Regions from separate parts of the Streptomyces sp. NBC_00631 genome, predicted to be linked through region 1. Evidence: riboswitches for the same ligand, from Rfam matches in the RefSeq annotation. Region 1 holds a riboswitch; each other region holds the start of a gene.
What was found. A riboswitch is a leader RNA that binds a small molecule or an ion and turns the genes downstream of it on or off. The one in region 1 is predicted to bind cobalamin.
Positions count from the first base shown of each region.

Region 2: another riboswitch for cobalamin. It lies ahead of OHB00_RS39520 (HoxN/HupN/NixA family nickel/cobalt transporter); the one in region 1 lies ahead of OHB00_RS04335 (CbtB-domain containing protein).
Region 3: another riboswitch for cobalamin. It lies ahead of OHB00_RS12785 (cobalamin biosynthesis protein); the one in region 1 lies ahead of OHB00_RS04335 (CbtB-domain containing protein).

Region 1 is NZ_CP107734.1:907,811-918,005, reverse strand. It holds gene OHB00_RS04360 (phospholipase C) at 1-1,491, opposite strand, end outside; gene efeB (iron uptake transporter deferrochelatase/peroxidase subunit) at 1,705-2,952, opposite strand; gene OHB00_RS04350 (EfeM/EfeO family lipoprotein) at 2,949-4,145, opposite strand; gene OHB00_RS04345 (hypothetical protein) at 4,230-4,544, shown strand; gene OHB00_RS04340 (enoyl-CoA hydratase/isomerase family protein) at 4,635-5,690, shown strand; cobalamin riboswitch at 5,757-5,898, shown strand; gene OHB00_RS04335 (CbtB-domain containing protein) at 5,935-6,156, shown strand; gene OHB00_RS04330 (CbtA family protein) at 6,179-6,934, shown strand; gene OHB00_RS04325 (O-methyltransferase) at 7,048-7,704, opposite strand; gene OHB00_RS04320 (barstar family protein) at 7,851-8,237, shown strand; gene pgm (phosphoglucomutase (alpha-D-glucose-1,6-bisphosphate-dependent)) at 8,358-9,998, shown strand.
Region 2 is NZ_CP107734.1:8,646,037-8,656,231, reverse strand. It holds gene OHB00_RS39560 (hypothetical protein) at 1-344, opposite strand, end outside; gene OHB00_RS39555 (SHOCT domain-containing protein) at 800-1,090, shown strand; gene OHB00_RS39550 (HAD-IC family P-type ATPase) at 1,177-1,845, shown strand; gene OHB00_RS39545 (cupredoxin domain-containing protein) at 1,967-2,377, shown strand; gene OHB00_RS39540 (hypothetical protein) at 2,404-2,787, opposite strand; gene OHB00_RS39535 (methyltransferase domain-containing protein) at 3,186-3,569, opposite strand; gene OHB00_RS39530 (M56 family metallopeptidase) at 4,096-5,007, opposite strand; gene OHB00_RS39525 (hypothetical protein) at 5,847-6,269, shown strand; gene OHB00_RS39520 (HoxN/HupN/NixA family nickel/cobalt transporter) at 6,161-7,267, opposite strand; cobalamin riboswitch at 7,295-7,504, opposite strand; gene OHB00_RS39515 (ArsR/SmtB family transcription factor) at 7,586-7,948, shown strand; gene OHB00_RS39510 (hypothetical protein) at 8,046-8,240, shown strand; gene OHB00_RS39505 (ribonuclease J) at 8,468-10,153, shown strand.
Region 3 is NZ_CP107734.1:2,779,273-2,789,467, forward strand. It holds gene OHB00_RS12755 (hypothetical protein) at 1-804, opposite strand, end outside; gene OHB00_RS12760 (alpha/beta hydrolase) at 1,237-2,364, opposite strand; gene OHB00_RS12765 (class II aldolase/adducin family protein) at 2,457-3,191, opposite strand; gene OHB00_RS12770 (lysozyme) at 3,388-4,146, shown strand; gene OHB00_RS12775 (anion permease) at 4,291-5,541, shown strand; gene OHB00_RS12780 (hypothetical protein) at 5,561-5,788, shown strand; cobalamin riboswitch at 5,928-6,070, shown strand; gene OHB00_RS12785 (cobalamin biosynthesis protein) at 6,170-7,120, shown strand; gene OHB00_RS12790 (cobyric acid synthase) at 7,117-8,652, shown strand; gene cobN (cobaltochelatase subunit CobN) at 8,649-10,195, shown strand, end outside.

The DNA.
Region 1 (10,195 bases):
GTGCCAGTTGTCCTCGATGAAGCGGGTGATCGAGGACTGGTCGGTCTGGGTGTGGTCGACCTTGTTCACCTTGCTGTACGGCGAGATGACCAGCAGCGGCTGCCGGGTGCCGGGGCCGCAGCGGTCGGCGTAGCCGCCGGACGCGGCCGGGCCGGCCTGGCAGGCGGCACTGTCGAGGGCCTTGCCGTTGGAGCCGACCGTGGTGTCCTTGGAGCCGTTGCGGGGCTTGGCGTAGGCGTGGTCGTACCAGCCGTCGGAGTCGTCGTAGGCGACGACGATCGCGGTGGACTTCCACTGCGGCGAGCTCTGGATGGTGTTGATCTCGTTGACGAGGAAGTGCTGCTCGTCGGTCGGGTCGGAGTAGCCGGCGTGGCCGTCCTGGTACTCACCGGCCTTGAGGAAGCTGACGGCCGGCAGCTTGCCCGCCTTGGCGACCGCGGTGAAGTCGGTCAGGTCGTAGTTGTGGTTGGCCTGGCCGTTGTGGCCGATCTCGTTGACGTTCTTCGGCGCCAGGTGGTGCGGGTTGGACGTCGACTTGTAGTACGAGAACGGGTTGTGGTGCGGGCTGTAGTCGACCACGGAGGCGCCGCCGACGTTGGTGTGCGTGGTGTCGCACTTCGCGTAGGAGCCGGACGCGCCGTTGTAGGCCGTGGACGGGCGGAAGCCGCCCTGGAACCAGCCCCAGGTGACCTTCTTGGCGTTGAGCAGGTCACCGATGTTCCTGCCCTGCAGCGACGCCAGCGCGCTGGTGCTGGTGTGGTCCTTGTCGGAGCAGTCGTCGTAGGCCGGGTCGGGGTCGTTGACGACCGTGCCGACACCCTTGGCGTTCGGGGAGGCGATGGCGTACGAGTCCGGGGTCGACGTCTGCTTGCCGGTGACCGAGTCCACCGAGATCGCGCCGTGCGTCTGACCCGAGACCAGGTTGAGCGCGCCGGGCGTGGACGGGCCGTAGACCGAGCTGTAGGAGCGGTCGTTGAGGGCGTACTGCTGGGCGTAGTTCCACAGACCGGTGACGGTGTTGCCGTCGTAGTAGTCCATCACCAGGCCCGGCTCGCCGAACAGGCCGCCGCTGCACTTGTCGACCTCGGTGTTCTGCACGAACTGGTCGGCCCTGCCGCCGTCGTAGGCCAGCTGCTCGGGCCCATAGGAGTGGTTCTGGTCGCAGGTCATCGCCTGCGCCGGGGTGAGCCGCTTGGGCAGGTACTGGTTCGGGTTCTTCGTCAGCAGCCCGGCGTGCGCGAGGGTGTCGATGTCCTTCGGGGTCTTCTTGGACGCCGTGAACTTCGTGCCGTCGGTGTTCGCGGCCTTGGGGTAGGTCGCGAAGTAGTGGTCGAAGGAGATGTTCTCGTCGAACAGCACGACCACGTGCTTGATCGGGGTGGCGGTCGACGAGCCGCCGCTGTGCCCGGCGGGTACGGCGGCCCAGCTGGGCGCGGTACCCCCGAGGACCGTGAGTGCGGCGGCCCCCGCGAGAGCGCCGAGGCTCCTCATCGCCGTTCGTCTTCCTGTGCTGGCCATGCTGGTTCCCCTCCGGGCATGAACGTCACTGCGTCGTACAGGCAGGGATGCTTCGCTCGTTTGCGGGCGTTCCGGCGGAGTCATGATGGCGGGTGAATGAACACCGGGTCAGGGATGCTGGGGCAAATCTTGACTGTGTGTTGACTGTATGGGTTACGGAAATGCCCTGAAGTTGTTCGGACAAGCTCAGGTCAGCAAGGCGCGTCCGTACCAGTCGTTCCGGTCCCGCACGCCGGGCAGGGCGAAGAAGTAGCCGCCGCCGAACGGGGAGACGTAGTCGACCAGCGGCTCCCCGGCCAGCCGCCTCTGCACGGTCTCGAACTGCCGGGCCAGGTCCTGTTGGTAGCAGCTGAACAGCAGGCCCATGTCGAGGTTGCCGTTGCTGTCCATGCCCCGGTCGTAGTTGTAGGCACGGCGCAGGATCCGCTGGTCGGCGGTGGCCGTGGTGCGCGGGTCGGCCAGCCGGATGTGCGCGTCCAGCGGGATGACGTCACCCTTCGGGTCGTCGGCGTAGTCGGGCGTGTCGTGCTCGGCGTTCCCGTCCAGGGGCGCCCCGGACTCGCGTGAACGGCCGAACATCCGCTCCTGCTCGCTGAGCGAGACCCGGTCCCAGAACTCCACCAGCATCCGGATCAGCCGTACCACCTGGTAGCTGCCGCCGACCGCCCAGCCGGGTTCGCCGGAGTCCTCGCCGACCCACACCAGCCGGTCCATCTCCCGGGCGTCGGCGGTCTGCGGGTTGGCGGTGCCGTCCTTGAAGCCGAACATGTTGCGCGGGGTGCCGGTCGGGCGGGGCGGGCTGGTGAAGCCGTCCAGCCGCCAGCGGACCTGCATACCGCCCCGGGTGTGCCGGGCGATGTCGCGCAGCGCGTGCAGCACGGTGTCGGTGTCGTCCGCGTGCAACTGCAAACTGAGGTCGCCGTGGCACCACTCGGGCCGCAGGTCGTCGTCCGGGAAGGCCGGCATCGTCGTCAGCCGGCGCGGCCTCAGTCTCCCGAGCCCGTACCGGTCGTCGAAGAGCGAGCCGCCTACGCCGACGGTCACCGCCAGCGCACCCGACGGCAGTTGCTCACCGAGGACGCCCGAGTCGGCGGGCGGCCCGGTGACGCCGACCGGGTCCGGGGTGCCGCCCGAGGTGAGGAAACGGGCTCGTTCGGTGAGTGTGCGCAGCAGCTCGGTCAGGTCGGCGCGGCTCTCGGCGGTCACGTCGAAGGACGTGAACACGGTCGTCCGGCGGGGCGCGGCGATCGCGGACCGCTGGCGGACGCCGTGGAAGGGAGCGATCGCGGTCGTGGCGGCGGCGGCAGCGGTGGCGGTGTCCGTGGCGGGGGCGGCCGGGCCGCCGGCCGCCAGCCCCGCACCCGCCAGGGCCGCGCCGCGCAGGAACCCGCGGCGGCCCACTCCGCCCCGTCCGCTCGTCTCGTTCACGCTCATACCGTCCTCCGCGGATCGCACAGGGTCGCCACCGACGCCAGCCGCTCCACCAGGTCGCCGAGGACCGCGTCGACGTCCTCGCGCTGCCGGTGGCCGAGCTTGCCCAGGGGCGTCCAGGTGCCGCCGTGGCCGAAGCCGTCGAGGCTCGTGCCGGCCCGCTTCAGCTCGCTCTCAAGACCGGCCAGACCGGAGTACCGGCCGGCCAGCAGCGGGTGCAGCCGGGACATGACCTCCACCGTGCCGTCCAGGTTGGCGCGGGCGGTGGCGAGGTTGCTGCCGCTGCCGTAGTCGGTACGGCCGGTCAGCTCGAACTGCACCGTGTTCTCCAGGATCTCGTGCGCCCGCAGCCCCAGCTGGGCCGGGTCCATCCGGGTCTGCGCCCAGTCGTCGCGCAGCGCGGTGACCGCCTTCACCAGCGCGGCCGCCGGACCGCGCAGGCCGGCGGCGGACTCGCCGTGCCACAGCCCGTACTCGATGCGGTGGAAACCGGTGAAGTCCTTGTCGTGCACCCCGCCGGGCAGCCCCGCGTCCGTGCCGTTGATCGCGCCGTCGGCGTCGCCGAAGGCGTCGTACGCGGCGCCCAGCCGCTCGTACTCCAGATGCGCCGGCAGCCAGGCGGTGCGGGCGGCGGCGAGATCGCCGCGGTCGATCGCGGCCCGCAGGGTCGTCGTCAGCCGTACGACGTCGGACAGGCCGCCGCCCACCCACTTCTGGTAGGCGAGCGCCGGCGGGATCAGGTCGTGCTCGGTGACCGGGGCCGCGGCCGGGCCGCTGCGGCCCCTGGCGATGCGGACGGTCGGCCCGGTGACGGCGTCGGCGTCGTCGGGCACGCACTTGAACGCGTACGCGCCCTTGCCGAGCCGGACGGTCAGCTCCCGGGTCGTGCCCGGCCCGATGTCCTCCACCTCGCCGTACACGGCCTGGCTCTTCGGGTCCTCCAGGAGGACCTCGGCCGACCCGTCGGTCGGGTTGTGCAGGTCGAAGACCTGGACACCGGGCACCGGCGTGCTCCATCCGCGGCCGCAGCGGCTGGCGGACACCTCCACGGTGGTGTGCGGCAGCGCGGCCGGGGCGGCGTGTGCGGGGCGTGAGTCGTGCGTGAGCGCCAGAAACCCGGCCACCAGGCATACGACGGCGACACCGACGACCGCCCAGGGACGCAACGACCTCCAGCTGAGGCCGGACAACACCATCCCGAGCTCCCGGGGATTCGTACCGTTCGTGATCGCCTCATGTTAGGCAGCCCTTTGTACTCGAACGGCCGTCCAGGGAAACCCATGACCAAGAGTTCCCTGCGGGTTCACCGGACCTCCAGGGGACCCGCTCCGTCGGTACCGGCCGAATGGACCGGGCTCGGTGCCGGGCCGGTGATCGGCGAAGCGGTCGTATTCGCCACCTGGCAGGCGTACGCGCTCGGCCACGGCGAGCCGTGCCTGCTGTGGTCCTTCCTCGTGGTCGAGGCGGCCTTCGGCGTGGCCCGGCTGTGGCCGGGACGGTGGACCCCGAGGACGCGGCGGCCGCCGGGCACCGCCTGGTCTCCCCAGCGATGCGCGAAGGGCCGGTGTGTCAGGGACCGGACGGTCGCGAGATGATCGTCCGTGACCCACCCGTCCAGCGACCCCGGAAGGAACCGACGAGACCATGCGCCTCATCGTGGCCCGCGGCCCGGCGGAGGTGTCCGGATGACCGGCGCCGAGGAACACGTCCTGCTGCACGTCAGCGGACGGGCCGCGCACATCACGCTCAACCGGCCGAAGGCCATCAACGCGCTGTCGCACGCGATGGTGCGCCGCGTCGACGAGGCACTCACCGCCTGGGAGCACGACCCTGCCGTCCAGACCGTGGTCATCACCGGAGCAGGGGAGCGCGGCCTGTGCGCCGGGGGTGACATCCGTGCCGTCCACGACGACGCCCGGGACGGTGACGGGTCGGCCGCGGCCGCGTTCTGGCGGGACGAGTACCGGCTCAACGCGCGCATCGCCCGCTACCCGAAGCCGTATGTCGCGTTGATGGACGGGATCGTGATGGGCGGCGGCGTCGGCGTCTCGGCGCACGGCGGCGTCCGGATCGCCACCGAGCGGTCGCGGATCGCCATGCCGGAGACCGGGATCGGCTTCGTGCCCGACGTCGGCGGGACGTATCTGCTCGGCCGGGCGCCGGGCGAACTGGGCACCCATCTCGCGCTGACCGGCGGGCAGATCGGCGCCGCCGACGCCCTGCTGTGCGGACTCGCCGACCACTACATGCCGTCCGGCTCGCTCCCCGCGTTCGTCGCCGACCTCGCCGTCCTGCCCGTGCCCGAGGCGCTCGCCCGGCAGGTGCGGCAGGCGCCGGACGGGGAGTTGGCCGGGCACCGGGCGTGGATCGACGCCTGCTACCCGGCCGCCACGGTCGAGGAGATCGTCCAGCGGCTGCTCGCGCACGGCGACCCGGCGGCGAAGGAGACCGCGGACACCCTGCTGTCCAAGTCGCCCACCGCCCTGAAGGTCACGCTCCAGGCACTGCGCCGGGCCCGGCGCCTCGGCTCGCTGGAACACGTCCTGGACCAGGAGTTCCGCGTCTCCTGCGCGGCTCTCGCCACCCATGACCTGGTGGAGGGCATCCGAGCCCAGGTCGTCGACAAGGACCGCACCCCGCACTGGTCGCCGGCCACCCTCGCCGAGGTCACCGATGCCGTCGTCGACCGCTTCTTCGCCCCGCTCGGCGAGCGCGAACTGGGTCTGGCCCCGCCCGCCTGACCCGCCCGGGCGCCGCTCACCAGGGGCGAGATGAAGATCACGGCTGGTGAGGCGGTCTTGGCCGTGCCCCTGACACGCGGTACGGTCTGTCCGATATCGACGACGGCGAGACGGAAGCCGGTGGAAATCCGGAACGGTCGCGCCACTGTGTGCAAGAGCCCGAGGGCTGCTTGTGAGTCAGACCCGTGGCCGTCGTCCTGTGCACCACCGAGATGGGACGCGAACTCCCAGAGGAGGTCCTGCCATGGCGCAGACCGTCGCTCCGCCGACAGCCACCACCCCCGCCGTTCCCGCCAAGCTGCCGCTGTCCGCGATAGCTCCCTGGGCGGTCTTCTTCGGCATCCTGATGCTGGTCCTGCTCTACTTCGTCGGCGCCGAACAGGGCGCCACCTCCGTGTTCAGCGGCACGGACGTCCACGAGTGGGTGCACGACGCCCGCCACCTGCTCGGCTTCCCCTGCCACTGACGCGAGGGACGCCGTACCACCCATGAACTCCGCAACGGTCCGGAGCCTCCTGGTGCGGGGCATGCTGGCCGGTCTGGCCGCCGGTCTGCTCGCCCTCGTCGTCGCCTGGCTGCTCGGTGAGCCGAACGTCGACAAGGCGATCAGCTTCGAGGACGCCCACTCGCACGAGCACGAGATGGAGGTCGTCTCCCGCTCCCTGCAGTCCACCGCCGGCCTGGCCACCGGTGTCCTGGTCTACGGGGTCGCCTTCGGCGGCATCGCCGCCCTGGCCTACTCCTTCGCCCTCGGCCGCGTCGGCCGCTTCTCGCCACGGGCGACCGCGCTGCTGCTGTCCGGCTGCGCGCTCGTCGCCGTGTACGTGGTGCCGTTCCTGAAGTACCCGGCCAACCCGCCGTCGGTGGGCGACCCGGACACCATCGGCAAGCGGACCACGCTGTACTTCCTGATGATGCTGCTCAGCGTGCTTCTCGCGGTCGCCGCCACCATCCTCGGCAAGCGGCTCCGGCCACGGCTGGGCACCTGGTGGGCGACCGTGCTCGCGGTGGTCGCGTTCGGCGTCGTCATCGGGCTGGCGTACCAGTTCCTGCCGGTCGTCAACGAGGTGCCGAAGGACTTCCCGGCCACCCTGCTGTGGCGGTTCCGGCTCTCGGCGCTCGCCATCCAGGTGTCGCTGTGGGGCGGATTCGGCCTGCTGTTCGGCGAGTTGGCCGAGCGCGTCCTCAACCCGAAGCCGGCGAAGGCGCCGGCCGCCGCGCGCACGGCGCCCGCTCCACGCTGACCGGCACACCGAACGACACGCGAGGGCCCTCCGGATCCGTCCGGGGGCCCTCGCGCGTTCGCTCACCCGTCCCGCCCCGACGCGTCCGTCGACTCGGCCCGCACGTGCCGGTCTCAGGCCCCGACGGACGGTCCGACCCGCACGGACAGCTCGGTCGAGCCCTTGAGCGGCAGGGAGAGGGTGCGGAAGCCGTTGGCCGGGTCGCGGACGTAGTCCAGGTAGTCGGGCTCGGCGTTGTCGTTCATCACCAGCGCGCCCGGGCGCAGTTGAGGTGCGATGTTCTCCATGACCTGGCGGGCCAGCGAGGGGCCGGAGTCGACCGGCCACCCGTCGATGAGCGCGAAGTCGACGGGCCCGCCCAGGTCGCGCAGCGTCTCGCGGGCGTCCCCGATCCGGAGGTCCACCAGGTCGGCGAGGCCGGCCTCGGCGAGGTGGCCCAGGGCGGCGGCCGCCTTCTCCGGGACGATCTCGGAGCCGATCACCGTGCCGCCTCCGTTGTCCCGGACCGCGGTGGCGAAGTAGAGGGTGGAGACGCCCAGAGAGGTGGCGAACTCGACGACCCGGGTGGCGCCGACGGCCCGGCACAGCAGATAGATCAGGTCGCCCTGGGCGGGGTGGATGGAGAAGCCGACGTCGGTGAAGGCGTACGGATCCCGGGTGCCGCCGCGCGGCCCGCCTCCGGCGGGACGGCGGCGCTCGGCCTGGATCCGGTCGAGTACGGCCTGGACCCGGGGATCCTGCAAGGGACTGGTGGCGTGCTCGGTCGACATCCCGAACCCCTCGATTCCTGCGTCAATGTCATCGATACAGTCTGAGCAGTATCACGATATATCGATGCGGCGGGCTGTGGTCCTGGCGGGGTGATCTCCTCCGCAACCAATGCTTGCGGCCGGTACGCCGTCGTATCCTGCGGGCCGTGACGGAGACCTACGTACTGGACGGCACCGCGATCACGACCCTGGAGGACTTCTGGCGGGTGATCGGCGAAGCGGTCAACGGGCCCGGCGGCTACTTCGGCCGTAACCTCGACGCGTTCGCCGACTGCCTCAGCGGCGGCTTCGGCACGCCCGACGACCGCGACTTCGTCTTCGAGTGGCGCGACCACGACACGTCCCGTGCGTATCTGGGGCATGCGGAGACCGCCCGCCAGCTGGAGATCCGGCTGGCCCGCTGTCACCCGTCCAACCGCGCCGCAGTCGCCGCGGAGTTGGCCGAGGCCCGCGCCGGGCGCGGAGCCACCGTCTTCGACTGGCTGCTCGACATCTTCGAACAACGGGCCCCGAACGCGGTGAGACTGCTGTGAACCGGTCGTGAACCCACCGTGTCTTCGGCGCGCGACCGGCGCCGCACTCGCGTCCGCGGCCGCTGACAGGGAAAGATGGGCCGCGAGCGATCGATCAACGACTGCGGAGGAAGTGGACTCATGCCGGATGAGCGAGCGGGCCGGCCGGCGGCTCCGGAGGACCTCGTCGACGTGGCCCGGCTGGTCACGGCCTACTACGCACTGCACCCCGACCCGTCCGACCCGGGCCAGCGGGTGGCGTTCGGCACTTCGGGACACCGCGGATCGTCGCTGACGACCGCGTTCAACGAGGACCACATCGCGGCCACCAGCCAGGCCATCTGCGAGTACCGGAGCGGCCAGGGCACCGACGGCCCCCTCTTCCTGGGCGCCGACACCCACGCCCTGTCCGAGCCCGCCAAGGTCACCGCCCTTGAGGTCTTCGCCGCCAACGGCGTGACCGTCCTGATCGACAGCGCCGACGGCTACACCCCCACCCCCGCCGTCTCCCACGCCGTCCTCACCCACAACCGGGGCCGTACGGCCGGTCTCGCGGACGGGGTCGTGGTCACCCCCTCGCACAACCCGCCGGCCGACGGCGGCTTCAAGTACAACCCGCCCAGCGGTGGCCCCGCCGCATCCGACGCCACCTCCTGGATCCAGGACCGCGCCAACCAGATCATCGCCGGCGGGATGAAGGACGTACAGCGGATCCCGTACGAGCGCGCGCTCGCCGCCGCGGCCACCGGCCGGTACGACTTCATGGGCGTCTACGTCGACGACCTGCCCAGCGTCCTCGACCTCGACGCGGTCCGGGCGTCCGGACTGCGCATCGGCGCCGACCCGCTCGGCGGCGCCTCCGTCGCCTACTGGGGACGGATCGCCGAACGGCACAGCCTCGACCTCACCGTGGTCAACCCCTACACCGACCCCACCTGGCGGTTCATGACGCTGGACTGGGACGGCAAGATCCGCATGGACTGCTCGTCGCCGTACGCGATGGCCTCGCTCATCGAGAAGCGGACCGAGTTCCGCGTCGCCACCGGCAACGACGCCGACGCCGACCGGCACGGCATCGTCACCCGCGACGCCGGCCTGATGAACCCCAACCACTACCTCGCCGTCGCCATCTCCTACCTCTACCGCCACCGCGAGCAGTGGGCGGCCGGCGCCGGCATCGGCAAGACCCTGGTCTCCTCCTCGATGATCGACCGGGTCGCCGCCGACCTCGGCCGTCGGCTGGTCGAGGTCCCGGTCGGGTTCAAGTGGTTCGTGGACGGACTGGTCAGCGGTGCCATCGGGTTCGGCGGCGAGGAGTCGGCCGGCGCCTCCTTCCTGCGCCGGGACGGCTCCGTGTGGACCACCGACAAGGACGGCATCCTGCTCGCCCTGCTCGCCTCCGAGATCACGGCCGTGACGGACAAGACGCCGTCCGAGCACTACGCCGACCTCACCGCACGCTTCGGCGAACCCGCCTACGCCCGCATCGACGCCCCCGCCACCAGGGAGGAGAAGGCCCTCCTCGCCAAGCTCTCCCCGGCCCAGGTCACCGCGGAGACCCTGGCCGGCGAGGCGGTCACCGCGGTGCTCACGGAGGCACCGGGCAACGGCGCCGCGATCGGCGGCATCAAGGTGACCACGGAGAACGCCTGGTTCGCGGCCCGCCCGTCCGGCACCGAGGACGTCTACAAGATCTACGCCGAGTCCTTCCAGGGCCCCGACCACCTCGCCCGGGTGCAGGAGGAGGCCAAGGCGGTGGTGATGACCGCACTCGGCGGCTGACGCCTCGGCACCTCCGGAAGCTCCGCGACGGAGCGGTGGTCAACTCGCGTAGGCACGGCGGCGGGCACGGACCGGGGCCAGGTCCGCCGCGCCCCGGCCGGTGCCCACGGACGAGAGGTTCGCGGCCGGGTGAGCGGCGCGGTGAGCGCGCTCCGTGGCACGAGGCGGGCCACCGACCGCTGTCCGGGCCGGCGCGG
Region 2 (10,195 bases), 7.7 Mb from region 1:
AGGGAAAGCAGCGCGATCAGCGTGAACGCCAGTACCAGGGTCCCTGCGGGCACACGCGGGCCGGCGGGCCGGTCAGCCGGGTCGCAGCGCAGGATGCAGTGCCCACCACGTTCGTCCGCCCCGTGGTCCAAGGCACAGTCCGCTACCGCCCACACGGAGCGCGGGCTGTTCGCTCCGGCCTCCTGGTGCACCGCCGGCGCGGCCACGGTCGTGGCGTGCGGGTGGCCGTCATCCAGGTCCGCTGCGCACGCGACGGCGTGGGCCAGGAGCATCAGCACCAGACCCACGAGGAGGGCGAGGGCCGGCTTGCGCACCCTCGCGCAGCCGGCAGATTCCTGCGGCATGCGACAGATAGTAAGCGTACCGTCACGATCCGGCAGCTTTCGTCCACGTATGGGCGAAGTGGCTCGGAGACCAAAGCGCGGGTACATGTGTCCGGCCATCGTCCCGGACGAGGCGGTGATCGCCGTGCGCGAGGTGTTCCGGGAGCCCTCGTCTACGCAAGCGCCGACACGGTGCGGGACGCCCCCGGACCGCTCACCACGCCTCCGGCCAGGCTGACCGGGGCCAACTGACACACGGGATCGAGGCGGGTGAAGTGCGAGGCCACCTGACCCCCGGCGCGGCGAGGGCGACAGCTGAGACACCTGCCAACACCCAGGAGGGGCCCACCTGTCCCCGCACAGGGCCGCCCGGCCCATGCACTAAATCCCTTAGTGGGGGCAGGGTGGTCGTATACCGCCCCTCACGGAGGCAGTTGCAGCCCGCGTTCGCCTCTTCGATCCTGGAAGTGATTGCCATGATGTTCTGGTACGGCCGTGACATGAGCGGGTGGGGATGGTTCGGCATGTCCCTGGGCATGATCGTGTTCTGGGGCCTGATCATCACGGTCCTGGTGCTGCTCTTCCGCGCCTTGAACCGGCCCGCGCCGGGCGGCTCGCACGACGCCACCTCCTGTACGCAGCCGACGCCGCCTTCCGCCGAGCAACTGCTCGCCGAGCGGTTCGCGCGTGGCGAGATCGACGAAGAGGAGTACCAGCGTCGTCGGCGGGTGCTGCACTCCCCGAGTGCCGACCTGGCCAAGCACTGAAGCCGGCGGGCACCTCCCGCTCCAACTGCGGACCCCTGCGGGGCCCCCACGGATCTGTCATTCCTCAGTGAGCGCAGGAGAGCGCCATGAGCGAGGTCGACCGTCTGCGTAGGAATCCGGCCCGTCGGCGAAGGCCCGGCCGGATCGTATCGGGGGCGGTCGCTGCGGTCGCCCACGCCGCGATCGACGGGCACGCGGCCGGTCTGATCGGCATCGCCGACGCGCCCCGCGAAACCTCCGCCACGGCTGTAAAGGAGCTGCACGCCCTGGGCGTCGAGGTGGTCATGCTCACCGGCGACAACCAGGCCACCGCCGGCCGCATCGCCGAACAGCTCGGCATCGACACCGTCATCGCCGAAGTCCTCCCCGGCGACAGAACGGCCAAGGTCGCCGAGCTCCAGGCCACCGGCCGCAAGGTGGCGATGGTCGGCGACGGCGTCAATGACGCCCCCGCTCTCGCCCAGGCCGACCTCGGCATCGCCATCGGTGCGGGTACCGACGTCGCCGTCGAGACCGCCGACCTGGTCCTCATGCGCTCCGATCCCCTGGATGTGCCCACCGCCCTGCGCATCGGCCGCGGCACCCTGCGCAAGATGCGCCAGAACCCGGGCTGGGCCATCGGCTACAACGCTCTCGCCTGCCCATCGCCGCAGGTGTCTTCGAACCGGCCTTCGGCCTGGTGCTCCGCCCCGAGATCGCCGCGCCGTCCATGTCCGGTTCCAGCTTCATCGTCGCCGTCAACGCACTGTCCCTGAAGGGACTCCGGCTGCCCAGCGCGGCCCCCTCCCCCACGCCGGTCCCTCGGGAACCCGCCGCCCTCGACAGCGCAGACCCCGTCCGGCGCGCAGCCTGATCCACCGCAAAGGAACTGCTCCCATGTCGTCCACACCTCACCGCCGGCGCACCGCTTCCCTGGTGTCGGCGGCAGCCGCCGCCCTGCTGCTGGCGACCGCCTGCTCCAGTGGGAACGGCAACTCCACAGCGACGTCCACTGCCACGGCCCCCAGCCCCGCCTCGTCCGCGACCACGGCCGGGGCCCCGCAGATCACGATGAAGAACTTCGCCTTCACGCCGACCACCCTGACCGTGAAGGCGGGCCAGAAGGTCACTGTGGTCAACGACGACTCCACCGCACACACCGTGACCGCCACGCAGGGCAAGGTCTTCGACACCGGCAGAGTCGCCCCCGGCAGGACGGGAACGTTCACCGCCCCGGCGAAGAGCGGCAGTTACCCCTTCGTGTGCACCTACCACGCCAATATGAAAGGGACGCTGATCGTGCGCTGAGGCACCGGGCCCGCACAATTTCCTGATCAGGAAGACCGCGTGGGCGGGCCGGGCTGGTCCGGGCCGCCGGGGTTCCGGCTGCCGTGTGTCGTGGCGGCCTCCTCTGCCCGGCGGGCCTGGGTGGCCTTCAGGTGGCGCAGCTCCGCCTGCAGAGCGCGGATCCGCGCCTCGATCGCTTCGTCGGTGAGCATGGTCGGCCCGGGTTCAGACCCTCCGGCATCGGTGACGGACGCGCCCGCGCCCGCGCGCCGGTCACGCATCATCACCAACACGGTGAGCGGACAGACCAGCAGGACCAAAAAAGGAACGGTCACAAGGTCCCAGGAGGCAGGCACCGCCAGCGTCCCGGCCACGGCGACGGCCAGTGGGACGAGGATCTTCTTGTTGAGGACCTTCTTGATCAGGCACACGTCGAGGCTCCTGACAGGCGGGGGCCGGCACCCTGAGTAGATCATTCCCCGGCCAACCGTCATGACGAATCTCCTTAGCACAGTAGTGCCACGACGACTTCCCCATACCCCACATGGGCCGGCCGACGGCCGCGGTGGCGAGCGGAGCACCCGCGGTGTTCAGCACCTACGGGGACGACTCGCCGCGCACCGGCGTCGGGTGGGCCACTTGGAGCGCACCGCACACTCGGGCACTCGCCCGCCCGATGTGGCCGCAGGCCCGCCGGGAGGGAGCGGCCGGGATCCTCCGAAACCCCGCTCTGCGAGGAGCCGCTGTCTCCGGCGCAGCCATGACGAGGGGCGCCACCGGTTCACGAGGTCGCCGGCGACCGCCGCGCTCTCACTGCTCCTGGCATGGTTCAGTGACCGCGGCGCAGTACCACCCAACTGCCCCAGCCGGCACTGGCCTCGATGGCCGACCAGTCACCGGGCAGAGCCGCAGCGACCTCTGCGGCGGGCAAGTACAGCGGCCCGTCCTCACCGAGCTGGTTGATCCACAGCACCACACCGTCGGGGGCCAGCACGCGGGCGGTCTCGGCGGGAAACAGCAGCATGTCGATGGCTGCCACAGCCGCGACCCGGGCGTCCGCCAGCGGAAGGCCGCCGGCATCGGCGCGCACGCGCATCAGCGAGCGTCCGGCGGCCTGGTGGAGCATCTGCTCGGAGAGATCCACGCTGATCACGCGTGGGAAGACTCCGCGCAGCAGCGGGGTGAACAGGCCGGTTCCCGACCCGATCTCCAAGCACGGGCCGTCAGGGAAGGGACCGCCGCGTTCCAGAGCGTCGCGCAGAGGGTCATCTCGGCCGGTGGCTCGGCCGGTGTCCCATTCCGCGGCTAGCTGGTCGAACTGGGTTGCTACGAAGCGGGCTGTCTCGATGTCCCAGGAGCGGCGACCGGCAGCCAGATCGCGGGCGAAAACACGGAAGACCTCAGCGGTTCCCGCTGGCGGGAGCGGCTTGCCGTGGGGGCTGGGACAGATGCGAGGCAACGCGGCAATCACGTATTCATTTCAGCAGGCAGGCCCCGAGGAAGGATCAATCCTGGGGCGGACAATCAATCTCCACCCCAGGGTGGAGGGGCACGCCCGGCCCGGACCGCCGCCACCCTGGGCCTGTACGGCCTGGCCGCGGCGATCCTCATCACGGTCGCCCGGTCCGGTCGCACCCGTCGCGTCTCACAGCCCCGGCAGAACTGACTGATGTGCCGCAGACGCGCCCGATCCTGCGCGAGTACGCGACCTGTTGGGGACGGTGCGGGTCCTGTAGGAGTCAGGGCACGCACGCCACCGTCAGGGGCAGCAGCGGAGCTGCGACAGTGGCCACAACGATGCCCAGCCATGCCACGCGGTGCGGCCGGGGCTGCGGTACAAGGACGCGCCGCAGCCGGATGAGGACCCCCGATCCACCCGCACCCAGAGCCGCCGCCGGCGCTCGTCCCGCCGCGACCTCGCACATCGCCGTCGCCAGCGCGTCCCTGGAGTGATGCCGCAGGGCGCGGTCGTCCGCGATCATCTCCAGCAGCAGGCTCGTCTGCTCCTTGGCGTGCCGGGCGAGCGGCAGACCGCGGAACGCACGCGAGAACGCGTCCACCAGGATCTTCAACAGGTGATGCCTGCCCGCGATGTGGGCGCGCTCGTGGTCCAGTACCGCGCGCAGCTGCTCCTCGGTGAGGATGTCCAGCGCGCCGCTGGTGACGACCACGCGGGCGCGGCGTCCGGCCAGACAGTACACGGCGGGAATGCCGTGGTCGACGATCGTGGCGCCGTACTCGGGCGCGGGTTCGCCGACAAGAGTGAGCATGTCCAGCTGGCGGTTGCTGGCACGTCGCGCCCGCCAGGCGCACCGGACCAGCCACCCGGCCGGCAGCAGGACGACCACGACGGGTGCCGCGATCGCCAGGGCGGCGTCGAAGGTGAGGGGCGCGTCGCCCGCCGACGAGGCGTCCGCGGGCAGTCCACATGCAGTGAGCAGCCCGATCATTCCGTCGTGCACATGCTGTTCGGCCGTCACTACGTGGTACACCGAGAGGGCGGTGGCGACAACGAACGTGACCATGAGGCCCTGCCATGCCAGGACCGCGGCAGCCGGCGCCCGGTGCGCCCACGGGGCCCTGGCCAGCAGGGGCGGCACCACGGCACCCACCAGGACCGCGTATCCGGCCAGCCCCGCGGCTGTGATCATGCGCTACTCCGCCTCTTCACCGCTCGGAGCGCCGAGCGTATCGCGTCCACTTCCTCCGTACTCATCTGTTCCACGAAACCGGCCGGCGCGCCCGCCGGGTCCGGCTCGTCCACGAGGGCGTCCTGCATGAGCACCGCTGCGCCTGCTGACGGGTACAGGTGTGCGTGCAGCCCCAGGCCCGGTCCCCTCCAGGTCACCCAACCGACGCACGGCGGCTTCCTTCGCACCCGGGCTGCGGCGCCCTCGGCACCGCGCAGGCGCCGGCCGCACGCAGGCGCCGTACGCGAGCGCGTGCAGACTCCGCGACCGCCGACCGCTCAACGACGTACGCAACGCCTTCCGCGATGGGCGGCGGACAGGGCGGCTGCTCGCCTCACGTGAGTCGCAGGCGAGCAGCCGCAGCGGGGTCAGTGGCCGCCGACGGCAAGTTCGTAGTCGCCGATCAGATCGCCGAGGAGGGTTCCGGCGGTCAGGTCGGGAGAAAGCGGCGAGCCGGGGTATGACGGAGCCCTTGCACACGCTCCCACCCATCCTGACCAGCCGCGCACGACGGAGCCCCGCCGACCGGACCGGCAGGGCCTCGTCGCGCTTTCAGGTGTCACGACAGCCCCTGTGAGCGGGGGGGGCCGACTGCAGCTGTCCGACCGGGTGGAAGACCTCCCGGGCCAGGTAGCGCTTGAGACAACGGACGTTCGGTCCCGCCCTGACCTGGGCCGCCGGCAAGCGGACCGAGCCGGCCGGCCGGGCGGAGGCCACCAGCCCCGAGGGCAGGAGCGTCACCATCGCCGCCTACGGCGACCGGCCAGAGCTGCCGGAGACCGCCCAGGTGCTCCGGCAGCATGATGCTCGACACCGGCGACCCGGTCACGGTCCTCGCCGGCGACTTCACCCGCGACGGCTCCTACAACCCGGCCTTCCTGTGCGACAAGAACGCGGACGGGCTGGTCGCCGCCGGGACGGAGTCCGACCCGGGCAAGCGGCAGGACGCGGCGACGAAGGCGCAGGCCGCGATCGTCGGCACCGACGCGGTGAAACCGCGTCTGCACCTGAAGGTCGTCGCGGGCATCGGTACGTCCGCCACCGCTCGGGACACACACGAGACGGCGGGCCGGGAAGCGCCGGGGCTTCCCGGCCCGCAGCCGGTCCTGAAGTGTCAGCTGCCCTCTCCCAGCCGGGCCGCCCACCGCTGTTCCACCTTGGCCAGCTTCCAGTACGCCACCGCGGCGGCCCACACCACGACGAACAGCCCGGCGATCACATAGCCGACGTTGCCCAGGTCCAGTCCGGCGATCCAGTCGGTCACGGCGTCGCGCAGGTCGAGCTTCTCGTGCAGCACGCCGACCAGTTCGATGGTGCCGATCAGAAAGGCGACGGCGATGGACAGCCCGGTGATGGTGAGGTTGTAGAACACCTTGCGGACCGGGTTCGAGAAGGCCCACTGGTAGGCGAAGTTCATGAAGGTTCCGTCCAGCGTGTCGAACAGGCTCATGCCCGCGGCGAAGAGGAGGGGGAGACAGACGACCGCGTACCAGGGCAGGCCCGCCGCCGCGCCCGACCCCGCCATCACCATCAAGGTGACCTCGGTCGCCGTGTCGAAGCCCAGGCCGAACAGGAAACCGATCGGGTACATCTGGCCGGGCCGGGTGATGGACCTGGTGAGGCGGCCGAGGATCCGGTTCATGAACCCGCGGGAGTCCAGGTGCCGTTCGAGCTCCTTCTCGTCGAACCTGCCTGCCCGCATGGCCCGGAACACCTTCAGGATGCCCACGAGAGCCACCAGGTTGAGCGCGGCGATGACGTAGAGGAAGGAGCCGGAGACGGTCGTACTGATGACGCCCAGCGTCCGGTGGGTGCTTGAGCCGTCGTTCATCAGCGTGCCGGCGATGGCGGCGCCGCCCGCCACCAGTGCCGCCATCACGACCACCACGCTGGAGTGGCCGAGCGCGAACCAGAAGCCCACCGACACCGGCCGTTTGCCGTCGGCCATCAGCTTGCGGGTGGTGTTGTCGATCGCGGCGATGTGGTCGGCGTCGAAGGCGTGCCGCATACCGAGCGTGTAGGCGGTGACGCCGAGCCCGATTCCGAACGCCTTGGAGCCGATCTCGTAGTGCCCAGGGACGACGAGCAGGAACAGCACCCCGAAGGCGACGACATGCAGGGCGGCGATCACCGCCATCAGCCCCGCCGTCCTGACGGTGTCCTCGCGCCGCCAGCGAAAGGAAACAGAATCGGTCTCGGTCCCGTTTTCGGGCAGGGCCATCAGGTCACGCTCCAGCACCTCGTGGATCACTTCGTGAGATGCCGTGGCCGGTCTCCTGGCTTACAGGTGCCGCGTGCCCGTCCCGGCCTTCCCGTCCGCCGTCGGCGGACAGTGACCGTACAACCCATGGGACGGGAACTCCCTGATCACAGTGGCGAGGGCCGCTCCGGCCTGAATCCCTCGATCCGCGAAGGACTTTCACCGGTCTTCCCGAGCACCACGGCTCCCCCACCGTACGGGGACCCGATACTCCCTGCATACCTGCGCAGCTACGCAGGTACGCAAGATCACATCGGTGCACCTGGGAGGATGGCGCGCATGCACCTCGTCCCCGCCGACCGTTCCGGCCGCCGCACCATCGACGGCCACCGGGTCTGCGACGCGATCGCCGCCATCGGCGAACCCGGCCACGTCCGCACCTGGGCCGAGCGGTTCTCTCTGCTGGCCGACCCCGGACGCCTCGCCCTCCTGCTGGCCCTGCACCACACCGGCCCACTCGCCGTCTCCGACCTCGCCGTGGCGACCGGCATGAACGACCCAGCCGTCTCCCAGGCCCTGCGTCTGCTGCGCGCCGCCGGCGTCGTGGCGGGCGAGAAGGAGGGCCGTGTGGTGCGCTACCGGGTTGTCGACCCCGTCACCGTCGACCTGCTGAAACACTGCACCACCGCCGGCACCGGCTGAACGCGGGGCTCCGGCGTGCTGTCAGCTGTCACACAGCCCGGCCAACGCGCCGCACAACTTCCGCAACGCCTCGGGTGCGCCGGCCCGCATGCTGTGCATGTGCACCCCCGCCGGCCAGGACGAGTACTTCATGCGCATCGGTGATGTCGTCGCGGGCAAGGACGCCCCGCCGCCGCAGCTGTCGGAGGACGAACTCGCGGAGCGCCGCCGCCGCGCGGCCGAGTTGGCCTCGACCTACCGAAACGAATCCCTGTGGCCCGCATGGCGGGCATGCCCGGCACCTGTCTGCTGACGGCCGACGGTCATCGGGCCCGGGTCGCTTTCGAAAGGTCGCCATGATCCAGCGGTCGGCCAGGCCCGGTCCCGCTTCGGACGCGCAGACAGGCGGCTGATTCTCACCCGCTCCGGTGAGTGTTTCTGTGGTGGCAGGACCAGGTATCCGCGCCGCGCTCATCGAGCCCTCGTCGGGGGACGGAGGCAATGAGTCACCCTGTCCCGCTCTCCGGGTACCGTCGGGGTATGAGTCATCCGCATCCCGAGCTGACCGCCGCGCCGCCCCTTTCCGAAGGAGGGCTGCGGGTCATCGCCCTGGGCGGCCTGGGCGAGATCGGCCGCAACATGACCGTCTTCGAGCACGCGGGCAAGCTGCTCATCGTCGACTGCGGCGTGCTGTTCCCGGAGGAGACCCAGCCCGGTGTGGACGTGATCCTGCCGGACTTCACCTCGATCAGGGACCGGCTGGACGACATCGTGGCCGTGGTACTCACCCACGGCCACGAGGACCACATCGGAGGCGTGCCGTACCTGCTGCGCGAGCGGAGGGACATTCCCGTCGTCGGCTCCAAGCTCACACTGGCGTTCCTGGAGGCCAAGCTCAAGGAACACGGCATCCGGCCGCGCACGGTGCGGGTGCGGGAGGGCGACCGGCGCGGCTTCGGGCCCTTCGACTGCGAGTTCGTGGCGGTCAACCACTCCATCCCCGACAGCCTCGCGGTCGCGATCCGCACCCGGGCCGGGATGGTGCTGCACACCGGCGACTTCAAGATGGACCAGTTTCCTCTCGACGACCGCATCACCGATCTGCGCGCCTTCGCCCGCCTCGGCGAGGAGGGCGTGGACCTGTTCCTCACCGACTCCACCAACGCCGAAGTACCCGGCTTCACCACCTCCGAGCGAGAGCTGAACCCGGCGATCGAGCAGGTGATGCGCACCGCGCCGCGCCGGGTCATCGTCTCCAGCTTCGCCAGCCACGTGCACCGTATCCAGCAGGTTCTGGACGCCGCCCACCAGCACGGCCGCAAGGTCGGCTTCGTCGGCCGGTCGATGGTCCGCAACATGGGCATCGCCCGTGACCTGGGCTATCTGAAGGTCCCCTCCGGTCTGGTCGTGAGCACCAAGGAACTGGAGAAGCTCCCGGACCACAAGGTCACTCTGGTGTGCACCGGCTCCCAGGGCGAACCGATGGCCGCGCTGTCCCGGATGGCCAACCGCGACCACGTGATCCGCATCGGCAAGGGCGACACCGTCCTGCTCGCCAGCTCCCTCATCCCCGGCAACGAGAACGCCATCTACCGGGTGATCAACGGACTCACCCGGTGGGGCGCCCACGTGGTCCACAAGGGCAACGCCAAGGTGCACGTCTCCGGGCATGCCAGCGCCGGCGAACTCGTCTACTGCTACAACATCGTCAAGCCCCGCAACGTCATGCCCGTGCACGGCGAATGGCGCCACCTGCGGGCCAACGCCGACCTCGCCATCCGTACCGGTGTCGACCCCGACCGGGTCGTCATCGCCGAGGACGGCGTCGTCGTCGACCTGGTCGACGGGCGCGTATCCGTCACCGGCAAGGTCCCCGCCGGCAACGTCTACGTGGACGGCATGGAAGTCGGCGGCGCCACCGAAGCGTCCCTCAAGGACCGCCTCACCCTCGCTGCCGAAGGCGTGGTCACGGTCGTGGCGATCGTCGACGCGGACACCGGCGCCCTCGCCGAGGCCCCCGACTTCCTCGCCCGGGGTTTCGTCCACGACGACACCACCTTCGAGCCGGTCATCCCCGTCATCGAGAAGACCTTGGCCACCGCGGCCGAGGAAGGCGTCGGGGACGCGCGCCAACTCGAACAACTCGTCGCCCGCGCCGTGGCGAACTGGGCGTTCCGCACCCACCGCCGTCGGCCCCTCATCATCCCCGTCATCATCGACGCCTGAGCCGGTCCGGGGGCACGGCTCCCGGTTCCGGCCGCGGCCCCG
Region 3 (10,195 bases), 1.9 Mb from region 1:
GCAGATCTGCTCCAGCTTGACCCAGACCGCCCAGCTGCCCAGCGGGGTGAGGGTGGCCTGGCCGTCTCCGTAGGTCAGCGCGCCGACGGAGGCGAGGGCGTGCAGGGACCAGTCGAGGAGGGGGGCGAGTTCGGCCTCGTCGGCGGGGGCTGGGTCCTCGGCCGGGACGTGGGCGGCCGGGGCGGCGTCGGCGGAGCGCACGGCGGCGAGGGGCTTGGCGGTCCCGGTGCCGTTCTCCGTCTCGTAGGGGACCTCGCAGCGTTCGGTGCGCAGTTCGGTGACCCGCTGTCCCAGCAGATCCAGGAGCTGCTCGACCGGGACGGGACCGGCGGACAGCTGGAGGAAGGAGAGCACCTGGGGCATGGCCGAGACGACCTCGGCGACGGCGGCCGGCTCGAACTCCGCGGGCTCCGGGTGAGCGAGCGACCACGCGTCGAAGAGGGCGACCCAGCCGCGCAGCACGGCGCTGTCGTCCCGGTCCCAGGCGCGCAGGCGCCAGCCGGGACGCGCGCTGTCGCCGTGCACCTCCACCAGACCGGCGAGGCGGGCGGTGTCCCAGTCGGCGCGGACCTGAGCGACGGTCAGGCCCAGGTCTTCGGACGCGCGTTCGGCGGACGCGTCGGACAGGGTGGCCTTGCCGTCGGCGGTCGCGCCGTCGCTTCCGGGCCCGAGTGCGGCGTCGGCCCAGTGGGCGACGCGGGCCGCGCCGGCCAGGCCGGAGCGTGCCATTCTGGCCAGCTCGGCGGGGGCCGGGGTGCCCTCCGGCGGGCGGGGTGCGGGGCGGCGCGCGGGCCGCTGGTTCATCGCTCGGGGGGCGGCGGCCAGGGGTCGCGTTCGGACGAGTCGAAGCCTTGAGTCGCGCGGGATACGGGACGTCACGGGTGCAGTCTTCCGGTTGACGGTCCGAAAACCCAAACGGAATGTCACGGCGGGCGACGGGGCTGGCCAACGCACGGGGTGGGAGGGGAGGCGAGGAGACGTGTTCAGGCCAGTGGTACGGGCTTAAACGGAACCTTTGGAACCGGCCGGAATCGGGGTCTCCGGCTTGTGACGAGGAGCGGCCGGGGAGGCGGAGGGGAAGGACCGGCGGGTGCGGGAAGAATCACATCGGGGGTTGTCATGGGAGCCGAAGGGGCGCGCGCGGCGAGCCCACGCGCCGAGGGTCGCGCACATCGGGGAGCGCACATCGGGGTGCACACGCAAGCACACGCCCAGGGGGGCGCACGCCCCGGGGTGTCACATCAGGGGCGTGAGGAACCGGCGCAGTCGCTCCTCGTACTCCTCCGGGTCGGCGTTCCACATCGCGCCGTGCGGGGCGTCCGGGACGGTGTGCAGGGCCACCCGGTCGGGCCGCCGCTCGGCGAGCCGCCGGGAGTACGCCCAGGGGGCCACGGTGTCGTCCGGCCCGTGCACGATCAGGGTGGGCACGGTGAGGTGTTCCGGGTCGACGGGGTCACCGGCATGGTCGGCGTGCAGGCGGGCGCGGCCCTGTGCGGCGCGCACCGCGAGCGGCAGCAGGGGCTCGGGGGTGTGCCGGGCCTGGGCGAGGGCGCGCAGGGTGGCTTCCCAGCTGAGCACCGGGGAGTCGAGGACCAGCCCGGAGATCCGCTCGCGCAGCGCCGAGTGGGCGGCGGCACGCAGCGCCATGGTGGCGCCGGTGGACCAGCCGTACAGGACGACGCGGCGGGCGCCGTAGCGGAGGGCGTAGCGGATCGCCGCGTCCAGGTCGCGCCACTCGCTCTCACCGAGGTGGTTCAGGCCGTCCGGGGGGCGTGGCGCGCCGAGGTCGCCGCGGTAGGCGAGGGCGAGCACCGGCAGGCGCAGGGCGTGCAGGAACGGCATGACGTTCATGGGGTGCTCGCGGGTGGTGCCGAGGCCGTGCACGGCGATCACCCAGGTCTCCCGGTGGCCGGGCACGAACCAGGCGGGCAGCGGGCCGAGTTCGCCCGGCAGGTCGATGTCGGCGTACTCCAGGCCCAGGGCCGTGCCGGGGTTGCCGACGTGGACGTTGGCGGTGAGCCAGGCGTTGTCTCCGGTCTCGAACGTGCCGTGGGTCACCCGCTCCAGCCGTCGTACGACGGTGTCGGCGGTGTCCGCGGCGGACTCCAGGACGGCGCCGACGACCGCGTGCGAGCCGTCGCCGGCCAGGCCGTAGGTGCCGGGGCGCAGCGAGGCGAGGTCGCGGGTGAGGGTGATGCGGCCGGCCGCGGTGCCGTGCACGGTGAGCCGGGGTTCGGTGGGCAGGGGCCGGCCGGGCGGTGCCTTCAGCGCGGCGTCACTGGCCAACCGCCCCGCGGCCACGCCGGCCGCACCGGCGGCGAGTACGGCACCGACGGCGGCGGCCGTGACTTTGACTGGGCGCACCTGTCCAGTGTCCGGGCGGACTCCGGTGTCGGCCAGTGGAGGAAGGAGAAATCGACGAAGCCACTGGACCCGTCTTCCCGTCAGGCCGGGGTTCACCCCTCTGTCTGGCCGTATCCCCTCAGCTTCTCCTCCGCCTCCGCCACCTGGCCGGGCGAGAGCAGGGTCGGGGTCAGGCCCGGGACCGTGGATGCCGTCAGCCACAGGTGGCACATCCACTCCAGCTGGGCGGTGCGGTCGTAGGCCTGGGTCAGGGTGGTGCCGTAGGTGATCGTGCCGTGGTTCTGGAGGAGGCAGCCGGAGCGGTCGGTCAGGGCGCGGAGCATGTTCTCGGCCAACTCGTCGGTGCCGTACGTCGCATAGGGGGCGACCCGGACGGCGCCACCGAGGGCGGCGGACATGTAGTGGATCGCCGGCAGCTCGGGGACGAGCGTGGAGACGGCCGTCGCGTGGACGGCGTGGGTGTGGACGACGGCCCCGGCGCCGGTGCTGCCGTAGATCGCGAGATGCATCGGCAGTTCGCTGGTCGGGACCAGGGTGCCGAGGACCTGGCGGCCGGCGAGGTCGACGCCCGTGACGTCGTCGGGGGTGAGTCGGTCGTACGGCACGCCCGACGGCGTGACCAGCACCGTGTCGCCGACGCGGACCGAGACGTTGCCGGAGGTGCCGACGACCAGCCCGTCGGACACCGTGCGGCGGGCCGTGGCGACGAGTTCCCGCCACGCGTCAACCTCCGCCGCCCGCGCATCCCGTCTTCGGGGCTCCGCCACCCCCTGTGCGCCGCCGCGCCCGCCCCGTTGGTCACGCTCGTCCCGCCGGTGTTCAGCCATGGCCCGATCCTGCCAGCCGGCGCCTCAACGGCCCTGCACGGCGGGGCACTTTAGGCCGGACGTCCGGAATCCAGTAGAGCGCAAAACCCCACAAAGGATTCCATTTCTAGGCTTGGCCGAAGATCACCGATCATACGCCGATCTTCCAATATTCTCTGGACGATTTTTCGTACACGCCGCCATTCCGGGGGGAAACGTGGCCCGTGACCGCACTCCGTCGACCCGCCACCGCATTCATGTCCTCGCGGCGGCCGCGGCGGCACTCGCCCTCGCGGGGACCGCGCCCGCGCTCGCCGGGACGCCGGCCTCCGCCGCGAGCACACCGAGGGGGCACGACGTCTCCTCGCACCAGAAGAACGTCGACTGGCCGGACGCCAAGGCGAAAGGCGCCGTGTTCGTCTACATCAAGGCGACCGAGTCCACCACCTACCGCAACCCGTACTTCGGCCGGCAGTACAACGGCTCCCGCCAGGCGGGCCTCGTCCGGGGCGCGTACCACTTCGCCCGGCCGGACCAGTCGTCGGGCGCCGCACAGGCCGCGTACTTCGTGAGCAACGGCGGCACCTGGACGGCGGACGGCTGGACGCTGCCGCCCGCGCTCGACGTCGAGTACAACCCGTACGACAAGAAGCACAGGTGCTACGGCCTGAGCCCGTCCGGGATGGTCGGCTGGATCAGGTCCTTCAGCGACGAGCTGCGGCGGGAGACCGGCCGGCGGCCGGTGATCTACACGACGACCAACTGGTGGGACCTCTGCACCGGCGGCAGCGGCGCGTTCGCCGCCGACCACGCGCTGTGGATCGCGCGGCACGGCTCGGCGGAGGCGGGAACGCTGCCGGCCGGATGGTCCTCCTGGACGTTCTGGCAGTACGGCAACAGCGGCAGCCTGCCGGGTGACCAGAATCTCTTCAACGGCTCACCGGGGCGGCTGAGGGCGTTCGCCCGGGGCCACTGACCAAGCGGCGACTGGGTCGCCGGACCGGAAGCGGAATGACGACCCCCCATCACTGACACCCCTAAGCCCACCCCAGTTCACCTACCGTTCACCCAGGTTGCCTACGGTCCAACAACCAATGACTTCGAAAGATTGCCTGGGTAAATGGAAAGCTTCTCGCTGATCCTCGCGATTGTGGTGGTCACCGCACTCGCGTTTGATTTCACGAACGGTTTCCACGACACCGCCAACGCGATGGCCACGACCATCTCGACCGGCGCGCTCAAGCCCAAGATCGCGGTGACGATGTCCGCCGCGCTCAACCTGGCGGGCGCCTTCCTCTCCGTGGAGGTCGCCAACACGATCTCGAAGGGTCTCGTCGACGAGAACGGCATTCGTCCCGAGGTCATCTTCGCCGCGCTCGTCGGCGCCATCCTCTGGAACCTCGTCACCTGGCTGGTGGGCCTGCCCTCCAGTTCCTCGCACGCCCTCATGGGCGGCCTGATCGGTGCCACCGTCGCCTCCGCCGGCTTCGGCGCGGTCCACGGCGACGTGCTCGTCACCAAGGTCCTGCTCCCGGCGGTCGCCGCCCCCGTGGTCGCGGGCCTCGCGGCGATGCTCTCCACCCGGCTCTCCTACACGATCGGCAAGAACGCCGACGACAACGCCACCCGCAAGGGCTTCCGCGCCGGCCAGATCGCCTCCGCCGGACTGGTCTCGCTCGCGCACGGGACCAACGACGCGCAGAAGACGATGGGCATCATCACCCTCGCGCTGATCGCGGGCGGTTCCATCGCCCCCGGCTCGAACCCTCCCACCTGGGTCATCCTCTCGGCCGGCCTCGCCATCGCGCTGGGCACCTACATCGGCGGCTGGCGCATCATCCGCACCATGGGCAAGGGCCTGACCGACCTCCAGCCGCAGCAGGGCTTCGCCGCCCAGACCAGCGCGGCCACCGCCATCCTGGCCTCCTCGCACCTCGGCTTCTCGCTCTCCACCACGCACGTCGTCTCCGGTTCCGTGATGGGCGCGGGCCTCGGCCGCAAGGGCGGCACGGTCCGCTGGTCCACCGCGACCCGCATGGTCGTCGCCTGGCTGCTCACCCTCCCGGCCGCCGCGCTGGTCGGCGCCCTCGCCGAGTCCGTGACGGACCTCGGCGACTGGGGCACCGCGCTCGTCGCCGTCTTCCTGGTGGCCACCAGCGCCGGCATCTGGAAGCTGTCCCGCCGCGAGGTCGTGGACAGCGGCAACGTCAACGACGCCGACACCGCCGAGCCGGCCGGCGTGGTGACCACGGCGATCGCGGCCGTGACCCCGCCGCCCGCCGGCCCGGTCACCGACGATCTCGTCGCCACCATCCCCGCCCCCGCTACCGCCCCCGCCGCTCCCGCGACCGACCCGGCCGCCACCGTCTGACCCCCGAGGAAGAAGCGACATGAACATCGACTGGGCAGCCATCGGCTCCGTCTTCGGCGTCAGCCTCGTGGTCACGGTGGGCCTGGTGGCCCTGTTCACCCTCGGCATCAAGGGCCTCTCCGCCCGCGAACGCGCCACCGCCCAGGGCGACTCCGCCGCCCTGGCCGTGACGGCCGCCTACCTCTGCTTCGCCGGCTGCGCGGCCGCGGTGGCCTACGGGATCCACCTGATCGTGGCGAAGGCCTGACACAACAGGGGCTCGCCCCCACCGAAGGCTCCTCTCCATCCGCTCGGAGAGGAGCCTTCGGCATGCCCCACAGACCTCGGCAGGTAACCGGTGTGGGCCTTCCCACACACTCCCCTCCCAGGTCAACGGCAAGTTGACGGGTCTTCCAGGGGCGTGGTGGACTTCCGGAGCCATGTACGGCGGCAAGGGAGGAAGCCGGTGTGAATCCGGCGCGGTCCCGCCACTGTCACCGGGGTAGCAGTCCCCGGAAGCCAGGAACTCTCACCGCCGGTCTCGTCGAACCAGGGCGCGGACACCCTGAGTGAGGACATATCGCCATGCACGGCTGCCGTTCGAGGTTCAGTACCCGGTCGTTCCCCCACCCCGCGGCCGGCTGAGCCGATGGGTGCCGATCGCGTCTTCGCGTACGGCGCCGCCGCCGGCCTTCTCGGTGATCTGCTGCTCGGCGATCCGCGCCGGGGGCATCCGGTCGCCGTGTTCGGCCGGACGGCCGGGGCCGTGGAGCGGGTGCTGTGGCGGGACCACCGCGGGTGGGGCGCGCTGCACACCGCCGTGTGCGCCGGCGGCGCCGTGGCGCTGGGCGCCGTGGCCCAGCGGATCGTACGACCGTCCACCGCGGCGTCCGTGGCCCTCACCGGCGCGGCCACCTGGGCCGTGGTCGGCGGCACTTCGCTCGCCCGCGAGGCCCGCGCCGTCGGGCGGGCCCTGGAGGCGGGCGACGTCGAGGCGGCCCGCGCGCGGCTGCCGCATCTGTGCGGGCGGGATCCGCAGGCCCTGGACGCCGACGGGATCGCACGGGCGGTCGTGGAGTCCGTCGCCGAGAACACGAGCGACGCGGTCGTCGGGGCGCTGGTGTGGGGGGCCGTTGGGGGTGTGCCGGGGCTGCTCGGGTTCCGGGCCGTGAACACCCTGGACGCCATGGTGGGGCACAAGTCGGCCCGCCACCGCCGGTACGGGTGGGCTTCCGCGCGGCTGGACGACGTGGCCGGATGGCCGGGGGCGCGGCTCACCGCCGTGCTGGCCGCGGTGTCCGGAACGGACCCCAAGGGAGCGGTACGGGCCTGGCGGGCCGATGCCGCGAAGCATCCGAGCCCCAACGCGGGGCCCGTGGAGGCGTCGTTCGCGGGGGCGTTGGGGGTACGGCTCGGGGGGACGTTGTCGTACGGGGGGCGAGTGGAGCATCGGCCGGTGCTGAACGGGGAGGGGCGCGCTGTGGAAGTCGCTGACATCGATCGGGCGGTGCGGTTGTCGCGGCGGGTGGGATGGCTGGCGTGGGGGGTGAGCGCGGCTGCGGCCCTGCTGCGCGGATCGCTTCGGGGAAGGGCGTCATGAACAACGGAGGCCTCCTCGTGGCCGGTACCACCTCCGACGCCGGGAAGAGCGTCGTCACCGCCGGTATCTGCCGGTGGCTGGTGCGGCAGGGTGTGAAGGTCGCGCCGTTCAAGGCGCAGAACATGTCCCTCAATTCGTTCGTGACGCGTGACGGGGCCGAGATCGGGCGGGCGCAGGCCATGCAGGCGCAGGCCTGCCGGGTGGAGCCGACCGCGCCGATGAACCCGGTGCTGCTCAAGCCCGGTGGCGAGCAGAGCAGTCAGGTCGTGCTGCTCGGCAAGCCGGTCGGTGAGCTGAGTGCGCGTGGCTACCACGGCGGGCGGCAGCAGAAGCTGCTCGGGACCGTGCTCGACTGCCTCGCCGAGTTGCGGGGCACGTATGACGCGGTGATCTGTGAGGGAGCCGGCAGTCCGGCGGAGATCAACCTGCGCCGGACCGACATCGTGAACATGGGGATCGCCCGGAATGCCGGGTTGCCCGTGCTCGTGGTCGGGGACATCGACCGCGGGGGCGTGTTCGCGTCGTTCTTCGGCACCGTCGCCCTGCTCTCGCCCAAGGACCAGGAACTCGTCGCCGGGTTCCTCGTCAACAAGTTCCGGGGTGACGTCTCCCTGCTGGAGCCGGGCCTCGACATGCTGCACGGGCTCACCGGGCGGCGGACGTACGGCGTGCTCCCGTTCCGGCACGGGCTCGGGATCGACGAGGAGGACGGGCTGAGGGTGTCGTTGCGCGGGACGGTGCGGGAGTCGAACACCGCGCCGCCCGTCGGCGAGGACGTCCTCCGGGTCGCCGTCTGCGCGATACCCCTCATGTCCAACTTCACGGACGTGGACGCCCTGGCCGCCGAACCGGGCGTCGTGGTGCGGTTCGTGGACCGGCCTGAGGAGCTGGCCGATGCCGATCTCGTCGTGGTTCCGGGAACCCGCGGGACGGTTCGCGCCCTGGAGTGGCTGCACGAGCGGGGGCTCGCGCGGGCGCTGCGGCGCCGGGCCGCCGAGCAGCGGCCCGTGCTCGGCGTCTGCGGTGGCTTCCAGATCCTCGGTGAGCACATCGAGGACGACGTCGAGAGCCGCCGAGGCCATGTCGAAGGGCTCGGGGTGCTGCCCGTGCGCGTCCGGTTCGCCCGGGAGAAGACGCTGACCCGGCCCGTCGGGGAGGCCCTCGGCGAGCGGGTCGAAGGGTACGAGATCCATCACGGGGTGGCCGAGGTGACCGGTGGGGATGCGTTCATCTCTGATGACCATGGACACAGCCTGGACGGGTGCCGGGTCGGGCAGACCTGGGGCACGCACTGGCACGGCTCCCTGGAGTCGGACGGTTTCCGCCGGGCCTTCCTGCGCGAGGTGGCGGCCGCCGCGGGCCGCCGGTTCGTGCCGGCCCCCGAAACCTCGTTCGCCGCGCTGCGCGAGGAGCAGCTCGACCGGCTCGGCGACCTGATCGAACAGCACGCGGACACGGACGCGCTCTGGCGGCTCATCGAGTCGGGCGCGCCGCAAGGACTGCCTTTCATTCCACCGGGAGCGCCCGCATGAGCACTGTGTTGTTGTTGTCGACCGCGGACACCGATCTGCTGGCGGCCCGGGCCGCCTCCGGTGCCGGCTACCGGATCGGCAATCCGACGCGCGTCGACGTCGCGGCGGAGCTGCCCGCGCTGATCGAGGGCGCGGACATCGCCGTCGTACGGCTGCTCGGCGGCAAGCGTGCCTGGGAGGACGGGCTCGCCGCGCTGAAGGCCGCCGGGATCCCGACCGTGCTGCTCGGCGGCGAGGCCGTGCCGGACGCGGAGTTGATGGCGGAGTCCTCGGTGCCGGCGGGTGTGGTGGCCGAGGCGCTCAGGTACCTCGTCGAGGGCGGCCCCGCCAACCTCACCGAGCTGGCCCGGTTCCTGTCCGACACCGTGCTGCTGACCGGTGAGGGGTTCGACGAGCCGCAGAAGATGCCCGAGTACGGCGTCCACGGCGCCCGGACCCGGGAGAGCGGCCGGCCGACCGTCGGGGTGCTCTTCTACCGGGCCCATGAACTGAGCGGCAACACCGCCTTCGTGGACACCCTCTGCGATGCCGTCGAGGCGCAGGGCGCCAACGCCCTCCCGGTGTACTGCGGTTCGCTGCGCGGGGCGGACGCCGGGCTGTACGAGCTCCTCGCCGAGGCCGACGCGCTGGTCGCGACCGTCCTGGCGGCCGGCGGCACGCACGCCTCCCAGGCCTCGGCCGGCGGTGACGAGGAGGCCTGGGACATCGGGGCGCTCGCCGACCTCGACGTGCCGGTGCTGCAAGGTCTCTGCCTGACCACGTCGAGAAGCGCCTGGGACGAGTCCGACGCCGCCCTCTCCCCCATGGACGCGGCGATGCAGGTCGCCATCCCGGAGTTCGACGGACGGCTGATCACGGTCCCGTTCTCCTTCAAGGAGCAGGGTCCGGACGACGTCCCGGTGTACGTCGCCGACCCGGAGCGGGCCGGACGCGTCGCCGGAATCGCCGTACGGCACGCGCGGCTCAGCCACAAGCCGAACGCGGAGAAGAGGATCGCGCTGGTCTTCACCGCGTATCCGACCAAGCACTCCCGGGTCGGCAACGCGGTCGGTCTGGACACGCCCGCGTCGGCGGTGCGGGTGCTGGACGCCCTCCGGGACGCCGGGTACGGCGTCAGCGAGTACCCCTCCGGCGGCGACGAGTTGATCCACCGCCTCATCGAGGCCGGCGGGCACGACGTCGAGTGGCTGACCGAGGACCAGCTGGCCGCCGCGCCCGCGCGGGTGCCGCTCGCGGACTACCGGGCGTGGTTCGAGAAGCTCGACCCGGAGCTGCGGGACGCGATGACGCAGGCGTGGGGCGAGCCGCCGGGCACGCTGTACGTCGACGGTGACGACATCGTGCTGGCCTCCCTCCAGTTCGGGAACGTCGTCGTCATGATCCAGCCGCCGCGCGGCTTCGGCGAGAACCCGATCGCGATCTACCACGACCCGGACATGCCGCCGTCGCACCACTACATGGCGGCCTACCGGTGGCTGGAGAACAGTTTCGGGGCGGACGCGGTCGTGCACATGGGAAAGCACGGCACCATGGAGTGGCTGCC